DNA from 2 places in the Pseudomonas sp. PLMAX genome. Region 2 is predicted to be linked to the other one. Evidence: predicted binding sites of a transcription regulator. Region 2 holds the regulator's gene; the other holds the start of a gene.

Region 1 (3,411 bases), 1.1 Mb from region 2:
GCTTTGATGACAAGGTGATTTCACTGTACGCCCGTGGCATGACTGTTCGGGAAATCCAAGGGCACCTGGAGGAAATGTACGGCACTGAGGTCTCTCCAAGCCTCATCTCGGCGATTACCGATGCGGTCAGTGAGGAGGTCAAGGTCTGGCAGTCGCGCCCTCTGGATGAGCTCTATCCGATCCTCTACCTCGACTGCATACACGTCAAAGTGCGTGATAGCGGCGCGGTCAGAACCAAAGCGGTTTACCTGGCCATTGGCGTCAACATGGACGGCCACAAAGAGGTGTTAGGGCTGTGGATCGCGCAGACGGAAGGTGCCAAGTTCTGGCTGCAAGTCGTTACAGAGCTTAGAACCCGCGGGGTAAAAGACATTTTCATTGCCTGTGTAGATGGGCTCAAGGGCTTCCCTGAAGCCATCGAAGTGGTCTATCCGCAAGCTTCGGTTCAACTGTGCATCGTGCACATGGTTCGCAATAGCTTGAAGTTTGTATCGTGGAAATATCAGCGTGAAGCGGCTGCTGATCTCAAGCTTATCTACCGGTCAACAACCGTCGAGATGGCCGAGCAGAAGCTGACCGATTTCGAGGCCAAATGGGATGATCGATACCCTCTGATCAGCCAATCCTGGCGCAAGAACTGGGCGAGGGTCATACCGTTGTTCGATTACCCGCCTGAGATACGGACGGTGATTTACACCACCAACGCCATCGAATCGATCAACATGAGCTTGCGCAAAGTCACTAAAAGCAGAGCCTCATTCCCGACAGACGATGCGGTCATGAAGCTCTTTTATCTCGCGCTGAACAACATCAGCAAGAAGTGGACAATGCCAATCAGAGACTGGGCGGGAGCGTTAAACAGGTTCAGTATCCAGTTCGAAGACAGGCTTGTGCAGGATTAACAGCAACGCCGTTTACACAAAATCCCGTACACCCCCGGAACATCAAAAGATCGCAGCCTTCGGCAGCTCCTACAGGGATCGCGGTGTTTACTCGGTTGGTGGAGTGAGCTTCGCTTCCATTTCCGCAACCTTCGCCTCTAGCGCCTCCAGCCGCGCCCGCGTGCGCGCCAACACCACCATCTGGCTATCGAACTCTTCACGACTCACCAGATCCAGCTTGCTGAACCCGCTCTGCAACAGAGCCTTGAACTGGCTTTCGATTTCGCTTTTCGGCAGTGGCGTATCGCCGCTGAAGAGGCGGGAGGCGGTGCCTGTCAGGGCGTCGAGGAAGTCTTTGGGCGCGAGCATGGGGGAATGTCCTGGTAGCAATGGCGGGCAGTGTATCACGCAGTGTCTATAGTCAATTCCGCAGGCAAGGGATGCACGCTTTTCGCGCATGCGGACGGACGGCATCGCACCGTTGTTGTGCGTAACCCGTTGGGTGTTGTCGTGAAGTAGTCGCGATCTGTTGGCAAAGGCTTGAAATCAATGTGTTTTGTGGAGATGGCAAGCTTTCTGCTTAGATGCTGATGACCCATGCACTGATGCAGTCGCTGTGACGAATGCAGTGCGCCAGGCGAAACGCGGGGAGTGTTTCGCAAGGAGCGGTTAACTGGCGTCGGACGGGCAGGTAAGGCCGACGATGCGTTACAAAGCCAGGCACTGCGCTTAGACTTGAGACGGGTTTGTTTTCCTGGGGCAAGTCCACCAAATTCGGGAGAGAGTTTTCATGAAGCTAGTCACTGCCATCATCAAGCCGTTCAAGTTGGACGACGTGCGCGAGTCGTTGTCCGAGATCGGCGTGCAGGGCATTACCGTTACTGAAGTCAAAGGCTTCGGTCGGCAGAAGGGTCACACCGAGCTGTATCGCGGCGCGGAATACGTGGTCGATTTCCTGCCAAAGGTGAAGATTGATGTCGCCATTGACGACAAGGATCTCGACCGGGTTATCGAGGCGATAACCAAGGCGGCCAACACCGGCAAGATCGGTGACGGCAAGATCTTCGTGGTCAATCTGGAACAGGCGATTCGCATCCGTACCGGCGAAACCGATACCGACGCAATCTAAGCCGCCACAAACCCAACGCCCCAGGAGAAAACAAAATGACTCTGCGTAAATTCGCAGGGCTAGGAGCCCTGTTGTCCATCGTAATGCCCAGCCTTGCTTTGGCGGCAGACGAAGTGGCGGCCCCAGTCCTCAACTCCGGCGACACCGCCTGGATGTTGACCTCGACAGCCCTCGTGCTGTTCATGACCATTCCCGGCCTCGCGCTGTTCTACGGCGGCATGGTTCGCTCCAAAAACATTCTTTCCGTGATGATGCAGTGCTTCGCCATTACCGGCCTGATCAGCGTCCTGTGGGTCATCTATGGCTACAGCATCGCGTTCGACACCACCGGTATGGAACAGGGCGTCGTCAACTTCAACTCGTTCTTCGGTGGCATGGGCAAGGCCTTCCTCGCCGGTGTCACGCCATCCAGCCTGACCGGCCCGGCAGCGCTATTCCCCGAGGCGGTGTTCATCACCTTCCAGATGACGTTCGCGATCATCACCCCGGCGCTGATCGTCGGTGCCTTCGCCGAGCGCATGAAGTTCTCCGCGATGCTGATCTTCATGGGCATCTGGTTCACCCTGGTGTATGCACCGATCGCGCACATGGTCTGGTCCGGCAACGGCGGCCTGATGTGGGACTGGGGCGTACTGGACTTCGCCGGCGGCACCGTGGTGCACATCAACGCCGGCGTGGCCGGTCTGATTGCCTGCCTGGTGCTGGGCAAGCGTAAAGGCTTCCCGACCACCCCGATGGCGCCGCACAACCTTGGTTACACGCTGATGGGCGCGGCCATGCTGTGGGTTGGCTGGTTCGGTTTCAACGCCGGTTCCGCTGCGGCGGCCAACGGCACGGCCGGCATGGCGATGCTGGTCACCCAGATCGCGACCGCCGCTGCGGCACTGGGCTGGATGTTCGCCGAGTGGGTCACCCACGGCAAACCAAGCGCACTGGGCATCGCCTCGGGTGTGGTCGCCGGCCTGGTAGCCATTACCCCGGCCGCTGGCACCGTAGGCCCGATGGGCGCTCTGGTGATCGGCCTGGCTGCAGGCGTGGTGTGCTTCTTCTGCGCGACTACGCTCAAACGCAAACTCGGCTATGACGATTCCCTGGATGCCTTCGGCGTACACGGTATCGGCGGTATTCTCGGCGCGATCCTCACCGGTGTCTTCGCTGCACCGTCCCTGGGTGGCTTTGGCACCGTGACCGACATCGCCGCGCAAGTGTGGATTCAGTGCAAAGGCGTGGGCTTCACGGTGATCTACACCGCAATCGTCACCTTCATCATCCTCAAGGTCCTGGACGCCGTCATGGGCCTGCGGATCACCGAAGAAGAAGAGGCGGTCGGCATCGATCTGGCGCTTCACAACGAACGCGGCTACAACTTGTAAGCACGCGCATGAAAAAAATTGCCCGGCT
Region 2 (3,411 bases):
GCCGATCAGGGCCGCGTGCTGATTGATGACCTCGACGTCAGCCACCAGCCGATGCACGGTCGCGCCAAGGCGGGCATCGGCTATCTGCCACAGGAAGCGTCGATCTTCCGCAAACTGTCGGTGGCCGACAACATCATGGCCATCCTCGAGACCCGCAAGGAACTCGACAAGGCCGGTCGCCGCAAGGAACTGGAAAGCCTGCTGCAGGAATTCCACATCAGCCACATCCGCGACAACCTCGGCATGAGCCTGTCCGGCGGCGAGCGCCGCCGCGTGGAAATCGCCCGGGCACTGGCCACCAACCCGAAATTCATCCTGCTCGACGAACCGTTCGCCGGCGTCGACCCGATTTCGGTGGGCGACATCAAGCAGATCATCCATCACCTCAAGGCCAAGGGCATCGGCGTACTGATCACCGACCACAACGTCCGTGAAACCCTGGATATCTGCGAAACCGCCTATATCGTCAACGATGGCCAACTGATCGCCGAAGGTGACGCTGAAACCATCCTGGCCAATGACCTGGTCAAGGAAGTGTACCTGGGGCACGAATTCCGTCTGTAAGCGTCGAGGTGTCCGGCGGGTCGACCGAGCGCTCGGCGCAATAAAAAATCAACCTTTTTTTATTGTTACAGCGCTCTAGGCAAACGCCGCGGTTTCGGGCATATAATTTGCTTATGTTTGGCGCTCCGGCGCCCTGTAGTGGATGGCGCATGTGCGCCGGCGAATAAGGTGTTAAGCCCCTGCCATGAAACCATCGCTAGTCTTGAGAATGGGCCAGCAGCTGACGATGACACCGCAGCTGCAACAGGCCATCCGCCTGCTCCAATTGTCGACCCTGGACCTGCAACAGGAAATCCAGGAGGCCCTGGAGTCCAACCCGATGCTCGAGCGCCAGGAAGAAGGCGACGACTTCGACAATTCCGACCCGCTGGCCGACAACGCCGAACACAAGCCCAGTACCGACATCCAGGAACCCTCTTACCAGGAAACCGCCCCGACGGTCGATAACCTCGAGGAAGGCGACTGGAACGAGCGAATTCCTAACGAACTGCCGGTCGACACCGCCTGGGAAGACGTGTACCAGACCAGTGCCAGCAGCCTGCCGAGCAACGATGACGACGAGTGGGATTTCACCACCCGCACATCGGCGGGCGAGAGCCTGCAAAGCCACCTGCTGTGGCAATTGAACCTGGCACCGATGTCCGACACCGATCGCCTGATCGCCGTGACCCTGATCGACTGCATCAACAACCAGGGTTATCTGGACGAGACGCTGGAGGAGATCCTCGAAGCCTTCGATCCGGAACTGGACATCGAACTGGACGAAATCGAAGCCGTCCTGCACCGCATCCAGCAATTCGAACCCGCCGGCATCGCTGCCCGCAACCTGGGCGAATGCCTGCTGCTGCAATTGCGCCAGCTACCCGCCAAGACGCCTTGGCTGGCCGAGGCCAAGCGCCTGGTCACCGACTACATCGACTTGCTCGGCAGCCGCGACTACAGCCAGCTGATGCGCCGCATGAAGCTCAAGGAAGACGAACTGCGCCAGGTGATCGAACTCGTGCAGAGCCTCAACCCGCGCCCTGGCTCGCAAATCGAGTCGACCGAAGCCGAATACGTGGTACCCGACGTGATCGTGCGCAAGGACAACGAGCGCTGGTTGGTGGAGTTGAACCAGGAGTCGGTGCCGCGCCTGCGGGTCAACGCCCAGTACGCAGGCTTCGTGCGCCGTGCCGACACCAGCGCCGACAACACCTTCATGCGCAATCAGCTGCAGGAAGCCCGCTGGTTCATCAAGAGCCTGCAGAGCCGCAACGAAACCCTGATGAAAGTGGCCACGCAGATTGTCGAGCATCAGCGCGGCTTCCTGGAGTACGGCGACGAGGCCATGAAACCGCTGGTGCTGCATGACATCGCCGAAGCGGTCGGCATGCACGAGTCGACGATTTCGCGGGTGACCACGCAGAAATTCATGCATACCCCTCGGGGCATCTATGAACTGAAATACTTTTTCTCCAGTCACGTCAGCACCTCCGAGGGCGGAGAATGCTCGTCCACGGCGATTCGCGCGATCATCAAAAAACTGGTGGCGGCGGAAAATCAGAAAAAGCCGTTGAGTGACAGCAAGATCGCTGGTTTACTGGAGGCACAAGGCATTCAGGTGGCTCGCCGCACCGTCGCCAAGTACCGCGAATCCCTCGGGATCGCGCCTTCGAGCGAACGCAAGCGGTTGATGTAGGGCCACGCCACAGCGTTCCAGTGGCAGATCATCTGGATCTGCCGCTTTATGCACTGGCAACGAAGGAGAAGCTGTATGCAAGTCAACATCAGTGGACACCAACTGGAAGTGACCGAACCTCTTCGCACCTACATCGGCGAAAAACTCGAACGATTGGAGCGACATTTCGACAAGATCACCAACGTGCAAGTCACGATGTGCGTCGAAAAGCTGAAGCAAAAAATCGAAGCCACGCTGCATATTCCCGGCAATGAGGTCGTCGCAAACGCGGAACATACTGATATGTACGCAGCTATCGACTTACTGACCGACAAGCTGGATAAACAACTCAAAAAGCATAAGGAAAAGACCCAGAGCCTCCTCCAGGGCGCTACGGGTCGTTAACACTCCCAACCCATGATCCGACTTGAAAGCATCCTGACCCCCGGCCGTTCCCTGGTGAACGTGCCGGGCGGCAGTAAAAAGAAAGCCCTCGAGCAAATTGCCAACCTGATCGCCCGGGAAGTGCCGGATCTGGAGATGCAAGATGTCTTCGAGGCTTTGATTGCCCGTGAAAAACTCGGTTCGACCGGTTTTGGCAACGGCATCGCCATTCCCCACTGTCGCCTGAAGGGCTGCACATCGCCCATCAGCGCCTTGATGCACCTCGACGCCCCTATCGATTTCGACGCCATCGATGGCGCCCCGGTTGACCTGTTGTTCGTGCTACTGGTCCCGGAAGCCGCTACCGATGCGCACCTGGAGCTTTTGCGCCAGATCGCCAGCATGCTCGACCGCAAGGAAGTGCGCGAAAAACTGCGCAGTGCCGCGAGCAATGAAGCCTTGTATCAGGTTGTCCTGGACGAGCAAAACGGTCACTAATCATGCGCTTGATCATCGTCAGCGGTCGTTCCGGCTCAGGTAAAAGTACCGCCCTCGACGTCCTCGAGGACAACGGCTACTACTGCATCGACAACCTGCCTGCCGGTTTGCTGCCCGAACTGGCCGAGCGCGCGCTGATTCACACCGAGCTGGCGCAACCGCTGGTTGCCGTATCCATCGATGCGCGCAACCTGCCAAGTCACCTGTCGCGTTTCCCCGAGCTGCTGGCCGAAGTGCGCAGCCGCCACATCCAGTGCGATGTCCTGTACCTGGATGCCGACGAGGAAACCCTGCTGAAGCGTTTCTCG

What was found. Region 2 encodes sigma-54, which starts transcription at its own class of promoters, with help from an activator protein. Its sites were predicted from a motif close to ANTGGCATNNANNTTGCTNT; they were not measured.
Region 1: a site for sigma-54 is predicted at 1,445-1,464, ahead of glnK (P-II family nitrogen regulator). Genes of this name have one in related genera too.

What each region holds. Positions count from the first base shown of each region.
Region 1 is NZ_CP064949.1:7,058,171-7,061,581, reverse strand. It holds gene DKB71_RS32330 (IS256 family transposase) at 1-902, shown strand, start outside; gene DKB71_RS32325 (accessory factor UbiK family protein) at 990-1,250, opposite strand; gene glnK (P-II family nitrogen regulator) at 1,672-2,010, shown strand; gene DKB71_RS32315 (ammonium transporter) at 2,046-3,383, shown strand.
Region 2 is NZ_CP064949.1:1,058,444-1,061,854, reverse strand. It holds gene lptB (LPS export ABC transporter ATP-binding protein) at 1-564, shown strand, start outside; gene DKB71_RS04710 (RNA polymerase factor sigma-54) at 749-2,242, shown strand; gene hpf (ribosome hibernation-promoting factor, HPF/YfiA family) at 2,318-2,626, shown strand; gene ptsN (PTS IIA-like nitrogen regulatory protein PtsN) at 2,639-3,103, shown strand; gene rapZ (RNase adapter RapZ) at 3,106-3,411, shown strand, end outside.